Regions from separate parts of the Streptomyces sp. NPDC033216 genome, predicted to be linked through region 1. Evidence: riboswitches for the same ligand, from Rfam matches in the RefSeq annotation. Region 1 holds a riboswitch; each other region holds the start of a gene.
The links. Region 1 has a riboswitch for cyclic di-AMP ahead of ACZ5Y0_RS30565 (M23 family metallopeptidase). Riboswitches for the same ligand answer to the same signal wherever they lie in the genome.
Positions count from the first base shown of each region.

Region 1 (5,493 bases):
GGTGGTAAGCCCGCGGGAGGCCGCGGCGACGGCGGCCTGGCCGGGCGCCTGGCGTCTGGCCCGCCGGCACTGGCGCCACGGCGCCGGGGAACTGCACCGGTCCCTGTCCAAGCGCGCCTTCGTGGAGGAGGTGCGCCGCCTGCTGCCCACGGTCGAGCCGCAGGACCTGGTCCGCGCGGCCCCCGGCGTCCGCGCCCAGGCCGTCCGGCGGGACGGCTCCCTGGTGGACGACTTCCTCATACGACGGTCCCCGCGCGCGATCCACGTGTTGAACGCCCCCTCCCCCGCCGCGACGGCGTCCCTGCCGATCGGCCGGGAGGTGGCCCACAGGGCACTGGAGGCGCTGGGTCCGGTGTAGGCGGGTGGCCGCGGTCCCGGTGGTCCGGGGCGCCGGTGATCGGCGCTCCCCCGTCCGCGCCGCTCAGGGTGGCAGGCGGGACCGGGCGTCCGCGGGGTGCCGGCGTCCGGCGCGCACCCCACCGCGGTCGACCCGCCCGGCGCACCCACCGCACCGGGCCGGCACACACGGCCATGGCGGGGCGGGGCCGCGGCGGGCGCCGTGGCAGGAGCGGCGCTGCCGCGGGACCCTGGGCCGACCGGCACACCCGGCCATCACCGGGACGGGCCGGCCGTGTGCCCGGGCATCCCGGCCGAGCGTCGGCGTGCGGCCCTTCCGACGGGTCTCCTGATCGCCGGGGCTCGCACAGCCGCGCACCGGCGAGCCGGCGCCCCCCGCGCGCGGGTCACCGCGGGCCCGGCGCCGGTCCGGTCCCCGGCCGCACCCCCGCCGACCGGACTGGCCCCTCTCCGCCGGCCGTAAAATCGACCCACTGTGTCTGATTCGTTGAGTGCCCCAGAACCGCCCCGGCCCGCCCCCGGTGATCACCACCCCGGCGAGCCCGTCCGCCGTGCCCGTGCCAAGGGAGAGCCCCGCTTTCCCGACGGTCCGAGGGCCGACCCCGCCGGGTCGCATTTCGAGCGGCGGATCAGGAGTTTCCAACCGCGGCGCAGCCGGGTCACGGCGGGACAGGCCGACGCGCTCCAGCGGCTGTGGGCGAAGTGGGGCCTGGACATCGACGGACACAGCGTCGACCTGGCCGAACTGTTCGGCAACGACAACCCCGTCGTCCTGGAGATCGGATTCGGCATGGGCGAGGCGACCGCCCAGATGGCCGCCGCCGACCCGGAGACGAACATCCTGGCCGTGGACGTCCACACCCCCGGCCAGGGCAACCTCCTCAACCTCGCGGACCAGGGCGGCCTGACGAACGTCCGCGTGGGCAACGGTGACGCGATCATCCTGCTCCGCGAGATGCTCCCCCCCGACTCCCTCGACGGCGTGCGGGTGTACTTCCCCGACCCCTGGCCCAAGAAGCGCCACCACAAGCGGCGTCTCATCCAGCCGGAGTTCCTCGGCCTCGCCGCGACCCGGCTGAGAGCGGGCGCGCTCGTGCACTGCGCGACCGACTGGGAGCCGTACGCGGAGCAGATGCTCGAGGTGCTCACCGCACACCCCGACTTCGTCAACACGCAGGCGGACGGCGGCTTCTCGCCGCGCCCCGGCTTCCGGCCGCTGACCCGTTTCGAGGGACAGGGACTGGACAAGGGTCATGTGGTGAACGACCTGCTCTTCCGCCGCGTACAGCACGAGGGTCGCCGGGATCACTGACCGGCCGTAATCCCCTCCACCACCGTCCTCTCCCTCGTTAGGGTCGATGCCGTGGCCACCAGTTCCCCGTTCCCACCGCTTCCCCCGCACCCCGGCGGCCCGGCCGGGGGCGGTGTGCTGCGGCACGCGCACTGGTGGCAGCACAAGTGGGTCCGTTACGGCGCGCTGATCACGCTGCTCGCCCTGTCGGGGCTGGTGATCCTCGCCCTCGTCCGTGAGCAGACGGGCACGGAGGGGTTCCTGGTCGGACTGGGGCTCGCGATACTTCCCGTGCCGCTTCTCATGGCCGCCTTCCGCTGGCTGGACCGGGTGGAACCGGGCCCCTGGCGGAATCTGGTCTTCTCCTTCTCCTGGGGCGCGTGCGCGGCGGCGCTGATAGCGATCGTCGCCAACAGCTTCGCGGTGCGCTGGATAGCGACGGCGACGGCCGACCCGGCCCACGCCGACACCCTGGGTGCCACGGTGATCGCGCCCGTCGTCGAGGAGTCCGCCAAGGCGGCGGCCGTCCTCCTCGTGTTCCTGTTCCGCAGACGGGACTTCACCGGGATCGTCGACGGGGTGGTGATCGCCGGGACGACCGCCACCGGGTTCGCGTTCACCGAGAACATCCTCTACCTCGGCAACGCCTTCGGCACCGACCAGCTCACCGGGGGCGGCGGTATCGCCTCCGTCACCGTCGCGACCTTCTTCGTGCGCGTCGTCATGTCGCCGTTCGCGCATCCCCTGTTCACGGTCCTGACCGGCCTAGGCTTCGGCGTCGCCGCGCTGTCCGGGGAGCACCAGCGGGTGCGGCGCGTGGTGCTCCCGTTGTGCGGCCTGCTGCTCGCGATGCTCATGCACGCCCTGTGGAACGGCTCGGCGACCTTCGGCGACTGGGGCTTCTTCGCGGTGTACGGGGCGTTCATGGTGCCCGCGTTCGGGGTGCTGACCTGGCTGGTGGTGTGGACGCGCCAGCGGGAGCTGGGCACCGTGCGCGACGAGTTGCCCGCCTACACGGCCGCCGGCTGGCTCAGCCCGGCCGAGCCGTACGCCCTCGGCTCGATGCGGGCACGCAGGCTGGCCCGGCAGTACGCCCGACGGCACCTGGGCAGGCCCGCGGCTCGGGAGGTGGCGCAGTACGAGGCCTACGCCACGTCTCTGGCGTTCCTGCGGCACCGCGGGCGCCAGGGACGGGGCGGCGCCGACTTCGTCGCACGGGAACGGGAGTTGCTGAACGAGTTGTGGCGGCGCAAGGAGGTGGCCCGGCCGGCGCTGGAGCACGCGTCCCGGCTGGCCGCGCCCGCGCCTCGGCCGGTCCACGGGGTGTACGGCGGGCCAGGGCTCGGGTACCCGATGGGGGTGACGCACCCCCCGACCGGCTACTACGGGTACCCCGGACAGACCTGGCCCCACCCGCAGGCCGCGTACACCCCGTACGCCTCGCCGTACCCGTACGTCCAGCACATCCAGTCCAGCCCGCACCAGTCCTGAGCGGTGCGGGCCGTGATGACAACGCCCTGGCCGGAGGCGCCCACGGGGCGGCTCCGGCCAGGGTCCACGAACATCCGGGAAACATCCGGGCGTAGACCTCACCGACCCCCGTGACACTTCCCGGAAGACCTCGGGGGGTCCGGTCACGGTCCCCCCGGGGAGATCTCAGAGGCTGAGCCCCTTGTCGCGCAGCCACGCGGCCGGGTCGATTCCGGTGCCGCCGCCGCCCGGGTGGACCTCGAGGTGGAGGTGGGCGCCGGTGACGTTGCCCGTGGCGCCGACGCGGCCGATGATGTCGCCGGTGGCGACCTTCTGGCCGACGCTGACGCTGATGGAGGACTGGTGGGCGAACCACACCTCGGTGCCGTCGTCGAGGGTGAGAACGGTCTTGTACCCGTACGAGCCGTCGTAGCCGGCGGAGGTGATGGTGCCGCCGTGGACGGCCTTGATGAGCGTGCCGGTGGGTGCGGCGAAGTCGAGGCCGGTGTGGTAACCGGAGGACCAGTAGGCGCCGGCCTGACCGAAGGTCGAGGTGATCGTGTACGAGGAGGTCGGCAGCGTGTACTGCTTGGCCAGCTTGGCGAGGCGCTCGGCCTCCGCCTTCTTCGCCGCTTCCTCGGCGGCCTTCTTCTTGGCGGCTTCGGCCTTGGCCTTGGCCTCCTTCTCGGCCTTGGCGGCGGCGTCCGCGGCGGCCTTGGCCGCGGCGGCCTCGGCTGCCTCCTGCGCCTTGGTCTCGACCTGGGTCTGCTGGGACTCGGCCTGCGCCATGATCCGGTTGCGCAGCGCCTCACCGGCGTCGGCCGCGCTGTCGACGGCGACGGTCTCGGCACCGAAGGTGCTGAGCGCGGGCGCCGCCTCCTCGGAGGTGTCGTCGTCCGAGATGAGGGAACCCACTGAGGGCAGGTCCGGCATGGAGATGGAGACCGGCGACTTGCCGGTGTTGGCGCTGGCCATGCCCGCGCCGCCGACGGCGGCTATGACACCGACGCCGAGAACGGTGGAGCTGCGGGCGAGGCCGCCGCGCTGCTTGGCGACGCGGTGCTTGCCGCGCACCGGGCGAATGGAGTCCGCTGTCGGGTTCCATTCCTCCCAGGGGCCCTCATCGCTGCGGTAGGCGCCGTAGCCGAAGGTCTGCTGGCTGGGCACGGTGGGGGCTTCTGGGGCAGGCCGGTTGGACGCCACGCGGGCGTACTCCTTTCCTTCCGTCGCCTACCGGGTTAGCTGACGGGTTCGGAGCAGGAAGGTCTCCTACGCGCGTATACCGGCCGTGACTGTACGGCGGCTTAGGCGCGATTCACCCCAAGTTGGTGGTTCCCCGGTTCCCTTGCGGGATTCGACGCGTGCGCACGGAGCCGACTCTTGTGCCGGCTGGGACGACCGCGCTGCGTTATCGAACGTTAATAGACCCGGGCACGGGATTCCAAGCTGTTCTGCTTGATCAACAACATTTCTGGCCTGGACTTTGGCCCCAGGATCGGTGAAAAGCGGGCGAGTTGACTGCCCGTCGCGAAACCTCAGGAGTCACCGCGGGTTTTGATGGTGACTCAGATGTTATGCACAGGGCTCCCGAGCGATCACCGAACGTGACGGGCCTGGCAGGGGGCAGGCCCCGAACGCACCGAAGGCCGGAATCCCATGATCAGGATTCCGGCCTTCGGCCTTGAGTAGCGGGGACAGGATTTGAACCTGCGACCTCTGGGTTATGAGCCCAGCGAGCTACCGAGCTGCTCCACCCCGCGTCGGTGTGACACCAGTCTACGCCATGCGGGGGACGCCCAGAACCACGGTCGGACCTGGGGGGCGATCAGGGGGTCCGTCGGAGCAGATGACCGTTCGGCGCCTTCGCCTGCTGCTCGTACTCCGGAAGTACGACGACGTCCGCTCCCGCGGCGGCCAGCAGGCCGCTCCCGTCGGCGTCGGTGACGAAGGTGTCCGGCTCGCGCCAGGCCGTCACCACCCGGCGCACGCCCGCGTCGAGGATGAGCCGGGCGCACGGGGCCGGCCGTGAGGCGCGTCGGGCGCAGGGTTCCAGGCTGCTGTAGACGGTCGCGCCGGCCAGCCGGGGGTCGGCGGCGTCGATCTTGGCGAGGGCCGCCTCCTCGGCGTGGACGACGGGGTCGCCCGCCTCTCGGGAGTGGCCGCGCGCCAGCTCCGTGCCGTCGCCCGCCACCACGACCGCGCCGACGCTGAACGCGGTCCGCGACGGCGGGCAGGCTGCGGCCAGCTCGCAGGCGAGGGCCAGCCAGTGCCGGTCGGCGGCGACCGGGAGCGGACCGGTGCCGGGTGCGGTGGGCTCGTACGACGTGAGGACCACGTCCCCGATGCGCCGCGTCCCGACCAGCCGCAGGCGTCCA
Region 1 is NZ_JBVIQK010000023.1:78,363-83,855, reverse strand. Features, by position in the region: gene lhgO (L-2-hydroxyglutarate oxidase) at 1-358, shown strand, start outside; gene trmB (tRNA (guanosine(46)-N7)-methyltransferase TrmB) at 833-1,669, shown strand; gene ACZ5Y0_RS30570 (PrsW family intramembrane metalloprotease) at 1,721-3,139, shown strand; gene ACZ5Y0_RS30565 (M23 family metallopeptidase) at 3,305-4,321, opposite strand; cyclic di-AMP (ydaO/yuaA leader) riboswitch at 4,331-4,488, opposite strand; tRNA gene ACZ5Y0_RS30560 (tRNA-Met) at 4,805-4,878, opposite strand; gene ACZ5Y0_RS30555 (dihydrofolate reductase family protein) at 4,944-5,493, opposite strand, start outside.

Region 2 (5,493 bases), on a different contig from region 1:
ATAAGCCACTCCTAAAGACTTGGCCAATCAGGGAATACGGCCGCCCTCGTTCGCGCCGACGCGAGACACCCCCGGAAGCCGCTGATCCGGACACGGCTCGGGATCGTGCGGTCGGCGAAGTGCCCGGCCGTGTGCGGCTTCGGCCCCACCGTCCGGTGCTGGAACGAGGGGCGGCTCGGCGTCGACGGCACCGAAGCCGTCGGAGACGGTGCGGACGTGGTGCGGCGCGGTCGCCACCGACAGCCACACCGGCGGCGGCAGCGGCGGCGACAGCCGCGGCGGGGGCGGCGGCGGAAACACCGAAGGCCGGACCCTCTGGGAGGGGGGTCCGGCCTTCGGTGGCGTGTCAGGCGGGGAATTCCAGCGGTACGTCAGCCGACGGAGACGCCGTGCGAGCGGAGGTAGGCGACCGGATCGACGTCCGAGCCGTACTCGGGACCGGTACGGATCTCGAAGTGCAGGTGCGGGCCGGTCACATTGCCGGTCGCGCCGGAGAGGCCGACCTGCTGACCGGCGGAGACGGACTGGCCGGCCGAGACGGAGAGCGAGGACAGGTGGGCGTACTGGGCGTAGAAGCCGTCGGAGAGCCTGATGACGACCTGGTTGCCGTACGCGCCGCCCCAGCCCGCGGAGACGACCGTGCCCGCGCCGACGGCCTTGAGCGAGGTGCCGGTCGGGACGACGAAGTCGACACCCGTGTGGTAACCGCTGGACCACATGCTGCCGGCCATCTTGTACGGGGTGCCGACGGTCGCACCGGCCACCGGGAGGGAGAAGCCGGTGGCGGCGGTGGTGCTCCCGGCGGCCTGGGTGACGGACGCCTTCGACGGGGACGACTTCGACGCGGACGACTTCGCGGAGTCCGAGGAGGACGACTTCGCGGAGGAGCCCGTGGACTGCTTCGACGAGGAGGACGAACCGGACGATGCGGACGGCGACTTGGTCGTACCCGTCGCGCCCCTCGTGCCGGTCGCGGCCCGCTCGCCGATCGACAGCTTCAGGCCCGGGTGGATCAGCGACGGGTCGTCGCCGACGGCCTCGCGGTTGTCCGCGTAGAGCCGGGTCCAGCCACCGCTGACGTTCTGCTCGTCCGCGATCTTCGAGAGGTAGTCGCCGGACCGCACCGTGTAGGTCCTGGCGGACTTCGCGGACTTCTGCGCCACGGGAACGGCCTGAACGGCCTCTTCCGAAACGGAGGAGAGCGAGGAAGCGGCGGAAACGGGGGAAAGCGACTGCGCCGCCGACTGGGACGGCGCGGCGTGCGCACCGGTGGCCCCTATGAGCGGGAGGGCGAGCGCGGCGCCGCCGGTTCCGGCGGCGGCGATGGAACGGGTGAAGCGCTGGGGCTTCGGACGGCGGTGCTTACCCTTGGCGGGCATGACGAATTCCTCTCCGGCGCCTACGAGGTGAGCTGTCGGGTGCGGACTGGAGATGTCCGGCCGCGCCGAGGCGCGGCTTTACCCCTAGCCGTTCCGGGAACCGGAACAGGCGGTACTGCCTGTGGGTCCCCCGCTCCTGCCGTTCACGGGTGAGTGTGCGGGCTCCGGGCGGCGGCAGGATTGGGCGTCCGTCCGGATTGGTGTGGAACGTAAGCGACCGAGACGCACAGGGACAAGCGAAGGTTGTACTCCCCGTGCCATTGGCTTGATCCCCTGAGGGGACTGCCCGTCACCCTCCGTGGATTGAGATGCCGGCTTTCCCATTAATTTCCTTGAGAAACAGCCGTATTACGTGAGCATGACGAACGACTCAGGGTCACGAATATGACGCTGATCACGTGACGGTCCCCCAGAGTCTCCTATTCCACAGCGAGTTGGAATGAAGGATCCAATTCGGACAGAACTCCCACATGTGACGCAGACGGATAACCATCGCATCAAGGTCACCAGGCGGCCCGGTGCGCGATCCATGGCGCGACACCATCGCACCACGGCGGACTTCGCCCGTTTCACGGCATTCGTACGTCGCTGTCGGATCGAGCCTGCCCGCCCCGAACCCGGCGTCCCCGCCGGCCGTCCCGCGACCGCCGAAGGCCCTTGTGGAGGACCGTTTGCCCCGGGCATCCATGTCGTATGGTCGAGGAAATGTTCCGGTGGCCATGCCGAGCCGCGCCTGCCGGGACCGAGGACCGGGAGGAGCCCCCGTGACGCAGCAGATCCCGTCGACCGAGCCCCAGCTGGCCGGAGTGCGGAACTTCCGTGACGTGGGCGGTCTGCCGACCGTCGACGGCCGGCGGGTACGCCACGGCGTGCTCTTCCGCAGCGGGCATCTCGCGCACGCCACCGACGAGGACGCCGCGTTCCTCTCCTCGCTCGGACTGCACACGGTCTTCGACTTCCGCAACGCGGCGGACCAGAAGCTGGAGGGCCCGGACATCGAGCTGCCGGGGGTGCGCAACGTGAACCTGCCGCTCTCCGACCCGGCGGACGGTTCCGAGTTCTGGAAGATGGTCCGCGACGGCGACATCGACCTGCTGCGCGAGATCCTCGGCGACGGCAGGGCGGCCGGCCGGATGATCGCCTCCTACCGCTCGATCGTGAAGGAGCGCACGGGCGAGCACTCGCTCGTACTGCACTCGCTCGCGGAGGACAGCGTCCCGGCGCTGATGCACTGCGCGGCGGGCAAGGACCGCGCGGGCCTGTCCATCGCCGTGACGCTGCTGGCGGTGGGCGTGGAGCGCGAGGCGATCCTGGCGGACTACCTGGAGTCCAACGCCAAGCACCGCCGATACAAGGTACGCCGCAGCGGCACCTCCGCCGAGACGTACTCCCCCGAGGTCATGGAGCTGCTCAGCCCCCTCTTCGACGCCCGCGCCGAGTACCTCACGGCCGCGTTCGAGACCATCGAGGAGACCTGGGGCGGTGTCGACGCCTACCTCGGGCAGGGCCTCGGTCTGACCCCGCGGACCCGCGAGCGGCTCCGGGAGCGTCTGCTCGACTGAGGTGGCACGCTCGGTGCCCCGCGTCTACTGCTTGGCCCCGATCTCGAACAGCAGCCAGAGGAACCCGGCGAAGACATGTCCCACCGCGATGTAGATGATCAGCCGGATCCACAGGCTCCGAGGGAACTTCTCCTCCATGTCGGTCATGGCGTCTCTCCAGGGGTGGGGCCGAGGCACAGCGCGGCCGTCGGGCTCTGCAACAGGGTGTGGACGAACAACAGGTCGACACCGTCGGGGTCCTGCGCGGCGATGCGGTGCGGGGTCAGCGAGTCGAAGTGCGCGCTGTCGCCGGGCCCGAGCAAGTGGGTGGTGTCGCCGAGGCGCAGTCGCAGCCGTCCGCGCAGGACGTGCAGCCACTCCTCACCGGGATGCACCCGCACGATGTCGCCCTGTGAGCCGTACGGCACCTGCACGCGCAGCGCCTGCATGCCCCGCCCCGGAGCGCCGGACTGCCGGTAGGTCCAGCCGCCCGCATGGGTGGGCTCCATGTCGGCGGCACGCACGACGGCGTCCCGGTCGGCGACCGTCTCGCCGAGCAGTTCGGAGACGGTCGTACCGTAGACACGGGCGAGCGCGAGCAGCATCGGCAGCGAGGGCTGGCGCTGCCCGGTCTCCAGACGGGACAGGTGGGCCGGTGACAGTCCGGCGGCGCGGGCCGCGGCCTCCAGGGTGAGGGAGGCACGACGGCGCAGGGCGCGCAGTCGCGGCGCGACGACGCCCAGGTCGTGGGCCGGCCCGGGCTCGGACCCGGGCTCTGAGGCTGGGTGGCTCATGCCTCCATTCAGCCCGGAAATTGCCCCTGCGGCAAGTTGCTTGCCTCAGAGGCAAATCCGGGGCGGACGTGAACATCTACCGGTCGGCCACCGCCTGCTTGATCAGGGTCCGTCCGAAGTCCCAGACCAGCCCGCCACCGTTGTGCGCGTCGTCCATCACCTCGGTGAAGGCGTCGACGAACCGGTCCACCTCCCGCTCGCCCACGACCAGCGGCGGGATCAGCTTGATCACCTCCAGGTGGTCGCCGGACACCTGGGTGAGGATGCGGTGCCGCTGGAGCAGCGGGACGACCACCATCTGCGCGAACAGGCCCTTGCGGGCCGCCTGGAGCATGGTCCAGCGGCCGCGCAGCTTCAGCGACCGGGGCTTTCCGAACTCGATGCCGATCATCAGGCCCCGGCCGCGGACGTCGGCGAGCAGCTCGTACTTGTCGGTCAGCGCGGTCAGCCGCGCCTTCAGCAGCTCCCCCGTCACGCGGGCGCCCGCGACGATCTGCTCGTTCTCCATGACCGACAGCACGGCGAGGCCGGCAGCCATGGCCTGCGCGTTGGACCCGAAGCTCGCCGAGTGGACCAGCACCCGGTCCATGGACGAGTAGACCTTCCTGAAGATCCAGTCCTTCCCCAGCGTGGCCCCGACCGGCACATAGCCGCCGGACAGCGCCTTGGCGACGCAGACCAGGTCGGGTTCGACGCCCTCCTCGTGCTGGTAGGCGTAGAAGTCGCCGGTCCGCCCGAGGCCGGTCTGCACCTCGTCGGCGATGAGCAGCGCCTTGTGCCGACGCAGCAGTTCCTGGGCCGAGCGCAGATAGCCGGGCGGAGTCTCGTGCACCCCCTTGCCCTGGATCGGCTCGACGATCAGGGCGGCCACGTCGCCCTTCTTCAGCTCGCGCGCCAGCGCGTCGAGATCACCGAAGGGTACGGCGGTGTCGGGCAGCAGTGGCGCGAAGCCGTCCCGGAACCCGTCCTCGCCGTTGACCGACAGGGAGCCGGTGGTGAGTCCGTGGAAGGCGTGGTCGCAGTACAGGACCCTCGGCTTCCCGGTGGCGTACCGGGCGAACTTGAGCGCCGTCTCCACGGCCTCGGTCCCACTGTTGCCGAAGAAGACCCGGTCCAGGTGCGGACTGTGGGCCAGGAGCCTCTCGGCCAGCAGTCCGGGCAGCGGCTGGCAGTCGAAGCGGGTGAGGTCGGCGAGGGAGGCGTCGAGGACGTCGTGCAGCGCCTTGCGGACGACGGGGTGGTGGCGGCCCAGGCCCATCACCCCGAACCCGGCGAGCATGTCCAGGTAGTCGTTGCCGTCCGCGTCCCAGAAGTACGCGCCCTCGCCCCGCTCGTACACCTTGTCGAAGCCGATGGTGTGCAGCATGCGCGGCAGTTGAGGGTTGAGGTACCTGCCGTGCAGCTCGTAGCGTTCGGCTCCCCGCTCGGCCAGCAGCGCGCCGAGGTCGAACTCCGTGGTCATTCCGCTGTCTCCTTGACCGGGCCGCCGGTCGTCCCCGCGACGGGGCCGCCGGTCGTCTCCTTGAGGGGGCCGGACCGCCCGCGTCGCGGACGGCCCGGCTCGCGCTGATCCGTCCGCCCGATGCCGGACGGACGGGTCGTCGTCATCGACTGCACCGGCACCGGGGCCCCGCTCCCACCACCACCGGCCCGACCTGGATCCCCCGCGACACGCGCCGCGCGGCGATCGGCCGGACCGGTACCCCGGGGGACGTCCGGGGAGACGGCCGTCATGACGTCACTCCCGCGCCCCGGAGACCGTCTCGCGCAGGGCACGCA
Region 2 is NZ_JBVIQK010000003.1:118,502-123,994, reverse strand. Features, by position in the region: gene ACZ5Y0_RS07230 (M23 family metallopeptidase) at 372-1,379, opposite strand; cyclic di-AMP (ydaO/yuaA leader) riboswitch at 1,384-1,541, opposite strand; gene ACZ5Y0_RS07225 (tyrosine-protein phosphatase) at 2,144-2,941, shown strand; gene ACZ5Y0_RS07220 (DUF6126 family protein) at 2,966-3,088, opposite strand; gene ACZ5Y0_RS07215 (helix-turn-helix domain-containing protein) at 3,085-3,714, opposite strand; gene ACZ5Y0_RS07210 (aspartate aminotransferase family protein) at 3,791-5,176, opposite strand; partial or broken gene ACZ5Y0_RS07205 (flavodoxin-dependent (E)-4-hydroxy-3-methylbut-2-enyl-diphosphate synthase) at 5,278-5,402, opposite strand; gene hpnH (adenosyl-hopene transferase HpnH) at 5,453-5,493, opposite strand, start outside.
Region 2: another riboswitch for cyclic di-AMP. It lies ahead of ACZ5Y0_RS07230 (M23 family metallopeptidase); the one in region 1 lies ahead of ACZ5Y0_RS30565 (M23 family metallopeptidase).

Region 3 (5,493 bases), on a different contig from region 1:
GAGGGTCTCGTGGAACCAGCCCCCGAGGGAGCGCAGATCCTCGCCGCTGCCCCGCCTGGCACGTTCCTGGCCCAGCCGGACGAGGCCGCGCAGCACCTTGAGATGCCCCTCGGTGCGTCGTCGGGCGGCCCGGGCGGCGCCGAGCGGTTCCAGGAGCATGCGCATGTCCAGCAGGTCGGCGGCCTCCCGCTCGGAGGGTTCGGCGACGCACGCGCCCGCGTGCCGCCGCGTGACGACGAAGCCCTCCGCCTCCAGCGTGCGCAGGGCCTCCCGGACGGGGACGCGCGAGACGCCGTAGCGGCGCGCGAGGAGTTCTTCGGTGAGGCGGCTGCCGCGCTCGTAGACACCCGCGACGATGTCGTCCCGGATGGCCGTGCACACCGAGTGCGCCGGAATACGCATGACCGACCTCCGCCTTAATCACCGTGAAACGTCGACGATTGACGTGTGCTCCGTGACTCTATTGCAATCAGCGGGAATTTCCGATGGGGGGCCGGAATCCAGGGATATTTTTTGACAGCACGTTCCGTGAAACGACGAAAGCCCCGGCCACGAGGGCCGGGGCGATCACGTTCTGCGCCGAACGTCGTCAGATGCGCACGCCGTGCTGGCGGAGGTAGGCGACCGGATCGATGTCCGAGCCGTACTCGGCGCTGGTGCGGGCCTCGAAGTGCAGATGCGGGCCGGTGACGTTGCCGGTGGCGCCGGACAGGGCGATCTGCTGGCCCGGGGCGACCTTCTGGCCCACCGAGACTCCGATGGACGAGAGGTGGCCGTACTGGGTGTACGTGCCGTCGTTCATCCGGATCACGACCTGGTTGCCGTAGGCGCCGCCCCAGCCGGCCTCGACGACGGTGCCGAGGCCCACCGCGTGCACGGGGGTGCCGGTGGAGGCGTGGAAGTCGATGCCGGTGTGGCTGCCGGAGGACCACAGGGAGCCGCCGGACCGGTAGCCGGTGGAGACGTAGGAGCCGCTGATCGGCGAGACGAAGGTGTTCAGGCGCTGGCGCTCGGCCGCGCGGGCGGCACGGACCCTGGCCTCGCGCTCCGCCTCGACCTTCGCCGCGGCCCGGGCGGCGGCCTCCCTGCGCTCGGCCTCCACCACGGCGGCCTGCTTCTGGGCGGCGGCCTGGTCGTCGATGCGCTCGGCGACGGTGTCGCCCACGGCGACGACCGGGATGAGGCCGGTCTGCTCGACGGGGGTCTCAGCGGCCAGGGCGGGGCTGGAGGCGACGGTGCCGATGACGCCGGTGGTGGTGAGCGCCGCGATGCCCGCCACGCGGGCGGTGGTGCGCTTCATCCGGCTGGGACGACGGTGCTTCCCGGTGGCGCAAGTGGACGCCATGAAGTTGAGCGGTCCTTTCCTTCCCTCTCGCCTACCGGGTTAGCTGACGGGTTCGGAGCAGGAAGGTCTCCTACGGACCCCCTCGCGCACACGCGCGGGCGTCCGATTCACCCCAGGGACTGCCTCATTGGGTCCCCGGCTCCCCTGGCTCGCGCCATGCGGGGACTCGGCGATGACTGTCCGGTGCCGCGGGCGCGGCGCACTGCCTGACGAACAGCCCGATTGAAAGTAGACGCGGGGGTCGTCAATACCCAAACGGAACGCGGCTTTTGTAGCGCATGCCACAGGGCAGACAGGCAGCCTCTCTCTCAAATCGGACATCAGGGAGCCCTGGTGACACATCCGTCAACCAGGGCTCCCTGCGCGCGCGTGGCGTCGCGGTTGCCGCTCCGCGTCGCCACATCGCGTTCCTACTCGGCGATCCCGCTTCGCGTTCCCCCTTCGCCTTGCTACTCGGCGGGGACGACCTTCACCTCACCGATGCCGAGGGCCTCGACCGGCGCCTTGATCGCGGCCGCGTCGCCGACCAGGACCGTCACCAGGCGGTCCACCGGGAAGGCGCTCACGACCGCCGCGGTGGCCTCGACGGTGCCGGTCGCGGCGAGCTGCTGGTACAGCGTCGCCTGGTAGTCGTCCGGCAGATGCTGCTCGACCTGGTCGGCGAGCGTGCCCGCGACGGCGGCGGCCGTCTCGTACTTCAGGGGTGCCACACCGACGAGGTTCTGCACGGCGACGTCACGTTCGGCGTCGGTCAGGCCGCCCTCGGCGAGGGTGCGCAGCACCTTCCACAGGTCCTCCAGGGCGGGACCGGTGTTGGGGGTGTCGACGGAGCCGCTGATGGCGAGCATCGCGGCGCCCGAACCGTCCGGCGCGGACCTGAGGACCTGGCCGAAGGCGCGCACGCCGTAGGTGTAGCCCTTCTCCTCGCGCAGGACGCGGTCCAGCCGGGAGGTGAGAGTGCCGCCGAGGCAGTACGTGCCGAGCACCTGCGCGGGCCACACGCGCGCGTGCCGGTCGGCGCCGATGCGGCCGATCAGCAGTTGCGTCTGGACGGCGCCGGGGCGGTCCACGATGACGACCCGTCCGGTGTCGTCGGCGGTCACCGGCGGCACCGGACTCGGCTGGGCCGTGGAGCCCGTCCAGGCGCCGAGGGTCTCGCCGAGGAGCGCGTCGAGGTCGAGCCCGGTGAGGTCGCCGACGACGACGGCGGTGGCCGTGGCGGGACGGACGTGCTTCTCGTAGAAGGCGCGTACGGCGGCGGAGTCGATCTTCTCGACTGTCTCCGCGGTGCCCTGGCGCGGCCGCGACATGCGCGCGGTCGCCGGGAACAGTTCCTTGGAGAGTTCCTTGGCGGCGCGCCGGGAGGGGTTGGCCAGCTCGTGCGGGATCTCGTCCAGGCGGTTGCGGACGAGGCGCTCGACCTCGCTGTCGGCGAACGCCGGCGCCCGCAGGGCATCCGCGACGAGGCCGAGGGCCTTGGCCAGGCGGGAGGCCGGGACCTCCAGGCTGAGGCGGACGCCGGGGTGGTCGGCGTGCGCGTCGAGGGTGGCGCCGCAGCGCTCCAGCTCGGCGGCGAACTCCTCGGCGGAGTGCTTGTCGGTGCCCTCGGAGAAGGCCCGCGCCATGATCGTGGCGACGCCGTCGAGACCGGCCGGCTCGGCGTCCAGGGGCGCGTCGAGAATGACCTCGACGGCGACTACCTGCTGGCCGGGGCGGTGACAGTGCAGGACGGTCAGGCCGTTGTCGAGCATGCCGCGCGCGGGTGCCGGGAACGCCCAGGGCCTGGCTTCGCCCGCGCGGGGCTGGGGGTGGAAGTCCATCGCGGCGAGCTCGGTCACTGGGCCGCCTCCTCGTTCTCGTCCTCGTCGGCGGTGTTCTCGGTGGGCTCGGTGGGCTCGTAGACCAGTACGGCGCGGTTGTCGGGGCGCAGGCGGGCCTTGGCGACCTCCTTGACCTCCTCCGCGGTGACGTCCAGTACTCGCTGGACCGCGGTCAGGGCGAGCTGCGGGTCACCGAACAGGACGGCGTACCGGCACAGTTCGTCGGCGCGGCCGGCGACCGTGCCGAGACGGTCCAGCCACTCGCGCTCCAACTGGGCCTGGGCGCGTTCCATCTCCTCGTCCGTGGGGCCTTCCTCGGCGAACCGGGCCAGCTCCTCGTCGATGGCCGCCTCGATGACGGGCACCTCGACGTCACCGGACGTCTTGACGTCCAGCCAGCCCAGGGAGGGCGCGCCGGCCAGGCGCAGCAGGCCGAAGCCGGCCGCCACCGCCGTACGGTCGCGGCGGACCAGGCGGTTGTAGAGGCGGGAGGACTCGCCGCCGCCGAGCACGGTGAGCGCCAGGTCGACCGCGTCGCACGCGCGTGTGCCGTCCTGCGGCAGGCGGTAGGCGGCCATCAGGGCACGGGCCGGGACCTCCTCCTCGACGACCTCGCGCAGCTGCTCGCCGATGACGTCGGGCAGGGAGCCGTCACGGGGCTGGGGCTTGCCGTCGTGGGCGGGGATGGAGCCGAAGTACTTCTCGATCCAGGCGAGCGTCTGCTCCGGGTCGATGTCGCCGACCACCGACAGGACAGCGTTGTTGGGCGCGTAGTACGTGCGGAAGAACGCGCGCGCGTCCTCCAGCGTCGCGGCGTCCAGGTCGGCCATCGAGCCGATCGGCGTGTGGTGGTACGGGTGGCCCTCGGGGTAGGCGAGAGCGGTCAGCTTCTCGAACGCCGTGCCGTAGGGGACGTTGTCGTAGCGCTGGCGGCGTTCGTTCTTGACGACGTCGCGCTGGTTCTCCATCGACTCGTCGTCCAGGGCGGCCAGCAGCGATCCCATGCGGTCCGCCTCCAGCCAGAGGGCCAGCTCCAGCTGGTGGGTGGGCATGGTCTCGAAGTAGTTGGTGCGCTCGAAGCTGGTCGTGCCGTTGAGCGAGCCGCCCGCGCCCTGGACCAGCTCGAAGTGACCGTTGCCCTCGACCTGGGCGGAGCCCTGGAACATCAGGTGCTCGAAAAGGTGAGCAAGGCCGGTACGGCCCTTGACTTCGTGGCGCGAGCCGACGTCGTACCAGAGACACACCGCTGCGACGGGGGTCAGGTGGTCCTCGGAGAGCACCACGCGCAGGCCGTTGGCCAGGCGGTGCTCGCTCGCTGTCAGGCCCCCGGAGCCTGCCTGGGCTGTGGCCGTGTGACCCATGGGCATGTACGTCCTTCCGATCGCGGACGCGGTCGTCGAAACCGCGCTTTTCCTGCCGGTCCTGCCACTGTATGCAAGCGTGCGGAGCGGCGGCGAAGTTCCCGGGCGGCGTACGCCGAGAGCGAGATCGCGTAGCCTGCGGGCAGCCGTGGACGAGGTGCCTCTCCGGCCGGTCCGGTCGCCGACGCCCGGGCCCTGGGACGCACTGTCAGTGTCACGGTCCACAATGGTCCGCGTAGATCCCGTCACACGCCTCAGCAAGAGTGAGCCGAAGGGCGCGTGCCCACACCGACGTGAGCGCCCCGCAGGCGAGCGACCAGGAAACAGGAGGAGCCGGCAGCGATGGCCCGCCGCAGCACGAAGACCCCGCCGCCCGACGACTCGTACGAGGAGCGGATCCTCGACATCGACGTCGTCGACGAGATGCAGGGCTCCTTCCTCGAGTACGCGTACTCGGTCATCTACTCCCGCGCCCTGCCGGACGCCCGTGACGGCCTCAAGCCCGTCCACCGCCGCATCGTCTACCAGATGAACGAGATGGGCCTGCGCCCCGACCGCGGATACGTGAAGTGCGCGCGGGTGGTCGGCGAGGTCATGGGCAAGCTGCACCCGCACGGCGACGCGTCGATCTACGACGCCCTGGTGCGCATGGCCCAGCCGTTCTCCATGCGCCTGCCCCTGGTCGACGGCCACGGCAACTTCGGCTCGCTGGGCAACGACGACCCGCCGGCCGCCATGAGGTACACCGAGTGCCGGCAGGCCGCGGCTACGAGCCTGATGACCGAGTCCATCGACGAGGACACGGTCGACTTCACCCCGAACTACGACGGCCAGGAGCGGGAGCCGGTGGCGCTGCCCGCCGCCTTCCCGAACCTGCTGGTCAACGGTGCCTCGGGCATCGCGGTCGGCATGGCCACGAACATGCCGCCGCACAACCTGGGCGAGGTCGTCTCGGCTGCCCGCCACC
Region 3 is NZ_JBVIQK010000007.1:117,003-122,495, reverse strand. Features, by position in the region: gene ACZ5Y0_RS16035 (GntR family transcriptional regulator) at 1-402, opposite strand, end outside; gene ACZ5Y0_RS16030 (M23 family metallopeptidase) at 590-1,345, opposite strand; cyclic di-AMP (ydaO/yuaA leader) riboswitch at 1,359-1,527, opposite strand; gene ACZ5Y0_RS16025 (M16 family metallopeptidase) at 1,795-3,183, opposite strand; gene ACZ5Y0_RS16020 (M16 family metallopeptidase) at 3,180-4,532, opposite strand; gene ACZ5Y0_RS16015 (DNA gyrase/topoisomerase IV subunit A) at 4,869-5,493, shown strand, end outside.
Region 3: another riboswitch for cyclic di-AMP. It lies ahead of ACZ5Y0_RS16030 (M23 family metallopeptidase); the one in region 1 lies ahead of ACZ5Y0_RS30565 (M23 family metallopeptidase).

Region 4 (5,493 bases), on a different contig from region 1:
ACGTACGCCTGGGGTATGACGTCGGGGTGGGGGGCGTCAGGGTGGAGCGGGGGAAGGGGCTCGGGACGGGGGTGGAGATGGAGCCCTGGTGGGGCGTGGGGGACGGAGTCCCCGCAGGGGTGCGAGGGGGGATGGAGTCCCCGCAGGGGTGCGAGAGGGGATGGAGTCCCCGCAGGGGTGCGAGAGGGGATGGAGTCCCCGCAGGGGTGCGAGAGGGGATGGAGTCCCCGCAGGGGTGCGAGGGGCGATGGAGTCCCCGCAGGGGTGCGAGAGGGACGAAGTCGCTGCCGGGGGGTGGGGCGGAGCCCTAGGCGGTTCGACCCCAACGTCTCGACCGGCCGGGTCGGTCGGGCGGGGCAAGGCCCCCCGACACCTCACCCCGCCCGGTGGACCACCGCGTCGCACAGCTCCATCAGAGCCACCTTCGCGTCGCACTCCCGCAACGGCACCAACGCCGCCCGAGCCTCGTTCGCGTAGCGCACGGTGTCCCGCCGAGCCTGCTCCAGCGCGGGGTGACCCCGCAGCGCGGCCAGCGCCTCCGCGAGCCGGGCGTCGTCGCTCAGGTCGGAGTCGAGCAGCTCGCACAGCGCGATGTCCTCGGGCAGGGCCAGCCGGGCGGCCCGCTCGCGCAGCCGCAGCACCGGCAGCGTGGGGATGCCCTCACGCAGGTCCGTGCCCGGCGTCTTCCCCGACTCGTGCGAGTCCGACGCGATGTCGAGCACGTCGTCCGCGAGCTGGAAGGCGACGCCCAGCCTCTCGCCGTACTGGGTGAGCACGTCCACGACCGTGTGGTCGGCGCCCGACATCATCGCGCCGAACCGGCACGCCACCGCCACCAGCGATCCGGTCTTGCCGCCGAGCACGTCGAGGTAGTGGTCGACGGGGTCCCGTCCGTCGGTCGGCCCGGCCGTCTCCAGGATCTGTCCGGTGACGAGCCGCTCGAACGCCTCCGCCTGCACCCGCACCGCCTCGGGCCCGAGGTCGGCGAGGATGTGCGAGGCACGGGCGAACAGGAAGTCGCCGGTGAGGACGGCGACCGAGTTCCCCCAGCGGGTGTTCGCGCTGGACACGCCCCGCCGTACCTCGGCCTCGTCCATCACGTCGTCGTGGTACAGCGTGGCCAGGTGGGTCAGCTCCACCACCACGGCGGAGGGCACGATGCCGGGCGCGTACGGGTCGCCGAACTGCGCGGCGAGCATCACGAGCAGCGGCCGGAACCGCTTCCCGCCCGCCCGGACGAGGTGCTGTGCGGCCTCCGTGATGAACGGGACCTCGCTCTTCGTGGCCTCGAGCAAGCCTTCCTCGACAGCCGTCAATCCGGCCTGGACATCGGCTTCCAGAGCCTGGTCCCGCACGCTCAGCCCGAACGGCCCGACGACGGTCACGAGGGGTCTCCTGTCTGCTGGTGTCTTTTGGCGTCTACGCGGTTTGTCGATAGGTCGCTGCCCTCACTCAAGTCAGCGTATCCGGTCACGTTTCGATCACTGACAGGCCCCACGTCCCCCCGTATCGAACGTGGCTCGCCCGCGAGGTGCCCTCGGGCGGCCGGGCGACATCGGATCATGCCCGGTATGTTGCTGATCAGCCGATATGAGTATTCGGGCAGGAGGGAAGTCGGACCGGCGACTCCGTCCGGTCACTCACGTCAGCCGTCCGGCCGGAGCCGTCGGGCCCATCCGCCCCGCTGACCTCACGGGGGCCACGCACATGCGCATCCGTTCGTCCTTCCCCTACGAGACGGCCCACGAGGACTTCCGCATCCGTCTGCCCGACGGCACCCTGCTGTACGCCCGTGTGTGGCGACCCCTGACGGACGAGCCCGTGCCGGCGCTCCTGGAGTACGCCCCGGACCGGCTCTCCGACCGCACCGCGGTCCGCGACCGGCAGCGCCATCCCTGGTACGCGGGCCATGGCTACGCCTCCGTACGCGTGGACGCGCGCGGCCACGGCAACAGCGAGGGCGTACCGGACGCGCCGGCCGACGCCGCACCCCCACCGGCGGGACCGTCCGACACCGCACCCCCGGCGACGGGACCCTCCGCCCGAACGACGGGTGCGGCGGCAACGGCGGGGGCGGCGGACGGGGCCACGGCCGACGGCCCGGAGGCCGACGCGCTCGCCGTGGTCGCGTGGCTGGCGGCACAGCCGTGGTGCGACGGCACGGTGGGCATGTTCGGCATCGGCGGGGGCGGTGTCCAGGCCCTCCGGGTGGCGGCCCTCGCACCCGAGCCGCTCAGGGCGGTCGTCGCCGTCTGCTGTGCGGACGGCCACCACGACGACGGCGTGCGACGCCCGAACGGTTCCGCCGGTTCCGCCCTCCCTGCCGACCCGCCGCACACCGAGGCGGCGGAGGCCCGGCTTGCCGTCCTCTGCCTGCCGCCGGACCCCGAGCACGTCGGCGACGCCTGGCGGGAGATGTGGCTCCGGCGCCTGGAGGGGGTCGAGCCGTCCGCCCCCACCCGGCCGGTCCCGCGCGCCGTCGACGGCGATGTCCGCGACGCGCCGGGGACCGGCGTGCCCGTCCTGGCGGTGGGCGGCTGGTACGACCCGTACCCCGACGCGGTCCTCGGGGTGGTCGAGCACCTCCCGCCCGACCGGGTGCGCGGCCTGGTCGGGCCGTGGCCGCACCGGTACCCCGACCACGTCCCGCACCCCGGCCCCGCGATCGGCTTCCTCCAGGAGACCCTGCGCTGGTGGGACCACTGGCTGAAGGGCAGGGACACCGGCGTCCTGTCCGACCCGCTCCTGCGCGCGTACGTCCGCGGCGCCCACCCGTCGGCCGCGGCGGACGGCGGCCCACCCGGCCGTTGGATCGGCGAGCCGGCCTGGCCCTCCCCTCGCGCGAGCGTCCTGAGGTACGCCCTCCGGGGCGCCCCGGTCCTGGTGCGCTCCCTCCTGCACACGGGCGTGGACGCCGGCCGTCTTCTCCCCCGTGGCGACGACGGCGATCTCCCGCCGGACCAGCGCGAGGAGGACGGGCGCTCGGTCTGTTTCGAGTTTCCGGTGGGTGAGGAGACCTGGGTGCTGGGCGAACCCCGGGTGCGGCTGCGGCTGACGTGCGAGGCGCCGCACGCCCAGGTGGTCGCGAGGATCTGCGACGTGGCACCGGACGGCTCCGCCACCCTCGTGGCACGCGGCGTCCTGGAACTCCGGGGCACACACACCGCGGGCGGGGAGGTCACCCTCGCCCTGACCCCCACCGGCCACGCCTTCCCAGCCGGCCACCGCGTCCGTCTGGCCCTCTCCTCCGCCTACTGGCCGTGGGTCTGGCCCGGACCGGAGTCGGCGGCGGGATTCACCGTGGATCCGGCGGGCAGCGCGCTGGAGCTGCCGGTGCGGGTCCGGGAGGCGGATGCCGGCCCCTCCTTCGAGGAGCCCGAGCAGGCGCCGCCGCTCGGAGTGAGCTTCCCCGTCACGCTCGACGAGCCGCGTCCCGAGCGGCGCGTGGTGCGGGACGCGGCCGGGGGCGCGTGGCAGCTGGAGGTCGCCCCGCCGGACGCCGGCACCCGCGTGTACCCCGACGGCCTGGAGTACACGGAGGAGGGGCTGACGACGTACACGATCGCCGAGCGCGAGCCCCTGTCGGCCCAGGTCCGCTGTGACCGGACGATCCGGCTGCGCCGCCCGGAGCGGGGCTGGGACACGAGCGTGCGCACCCGCTCCGAGGTCACCTGCGACGAGAGCGACTTCGTCGCCACCGACGAGGTGGTGTGCACGGAGGGCGGCGAGGTGGTGTTCCACCGACCTGGCACAGGCACATCCCACGCACGCCCCTTTAAAAGAGACTTGGGGTCCAATGCCCGTTTTACCCTTCTTGTGGACGCTGGTGAGTTGGCTCACGTCGCCCCCACGCGGGCAACCTGGACCGGAAGTTGTGATTCCGCTTTGCCCATCGGCAAGTTGACGTCCGGCGCACGAAAAGGATCAAGAAGGATCAAACCTCTGATCAAGGTCAATAGGGGCCATCTGTGAATCCGGCACTTGTTCCGGACATGCGCTCTCGCATACGTTCCCGGCCTGTCGGGCAGACGCCTAATCCTGCCGCCGCCCGGCACCCCATCGACCGACACTCACGCACGGCAGGAGCGGGGGACCCAGGTAAGTCGCCGAGCCGTACGTCACGCACGTACCGGACCGGCTCGGGGTGAAGTCGCGTCGCCGTACCCCTACGGCGGCCGGCCGGGCACTTTCCAGCCCGAACCCGACAGCTCACCTCGCAGGCGCCGGAGAGGAACGTTTCGTCATGCCTGCTGCCGTCCAGCACCGCCGCACCCGCCTTGCCCGCACCCTCGCCGTCGCCGCCACCGGCGCCGCCGTGCTGACCCTTCCGCTCATCGGCTCGACGAGCGCCTCCGCGGCCACCACGGCCTCGGCCACCACGGCCGCCACCACCTCGGCCGGGTACGCCAACAACCTGGACGGCTGGATCCGCGAATCCCTCGCGATCATGGCCGAGAAGGGCATTCCGGGCACGTACAACGGCATCTACCGAAATGTCATGCGTGAGTCCTCGGGCAACCCGAACGCCATCAATCTCTGGGACTCCAACGCGGCCGCGGGCATCCCGTCCAAGGGCCTGCTCCAGGTCATCGACCCCACCTTCGCCGCGTACCACGTGGCCGGCACCGCCTACGACCCGTACGACCCGGTCGCCAACATCACCGCCGCCTGCAACTACGCGGCGCACCGGTACGGCTCGATCGACAACGTCTTCGGCGCCTACTGACAGACAGCCGCCCCGCCCCTGGAGGGCCAAGGAACCAGAGGACCTCAGGGGCACCAGGGGAACTCAACAAAACCCAGTGAACGAGGAAAACTCAGCAAAACCCGGGGGAACTAGGGGAACAGTCTCTCGAGGACGACGGCCACGCCGTCGTCCTCGTTCGACGTCGTGACCTCGTCGGCCACCGCCTTGAGTTCGGGATGGGCGTTGGCCATCGCGACACCGCGCGCCGCCCAGTCGAACATCGGGATGTCGTTGGGCATGTCGCCGAAGGCGATCGTGTCCTCGGGCCGCAGCCCGAGGTGCTCGGCGGCCAGGGCCAGTCCGGTCGCCTTCGTGACTCCGCAGGGCTGGAGCTCCACCGTGCCCGGCCCGGACATCGTGACGCCGGCCAGCGAGCCGACCACCGAACGGGCCGTCGCCGCCAACTCGTCGTCGGACAGGGTGGGATGACGCAGCAGCACCTTGCTGATCGGCTCGCACCACAGGTCCTCGCGCGCTCCGACGCGCAGGGCCGGCAGCGTGGGGTGCGGCATCAGATAGCCCGGTTCGATCAGCGTGAGCCCGTCGACGCCGTCCTGGTCGACGGCCGCGTACACCTCGCCCACCTCCGCCTCGATCTTGCCGAGCGCCGTCTCGGCCAGGTCCCGGTCCAGGGTGACCGACCACAGCAGACGGTCCGCTCCGACGTCGTACAGTTGCGCGCCCTGTCCGCACACCGCGAGCCCCCGGCCGCGCAGGATCTCCAGCAGCGGCCGTACGCGAGGGGC
Region 4 is NZ_JBVIQK010000020.1:108,862-114,354, reverse strand. Features, by position in the region: gene ACZ5Y0_RS28975 (polyprenyl synthetase family protein) at 375-1,385, opposite strand; gene ACZ5Y0_RS28970 (CocE/NonD family hydrolase) at 1,708-3,972, shown strand; cyclic di-AMP (ydaO/yuaA leader) riboswitch at 4,058-4,238, shown strand; gene ACZ5Y0_RS28965 (transglycosylase SLT domain-containing protein) at 4,244-4,726, shown strand; gene ACZ5Y0_RS28960 (HAD family hydrolase) at 4,837-5,493, opposite strand, start outside.
Region 4: another riboswitch for cyclic di-AMP. It lies ahead of ACZ5Y0_RS28965 (transglycosylase SLT domain-containing protein); the one in region 1 lies ahead of ACZ5Y0_RS30565 (M23 family metallopeptidase).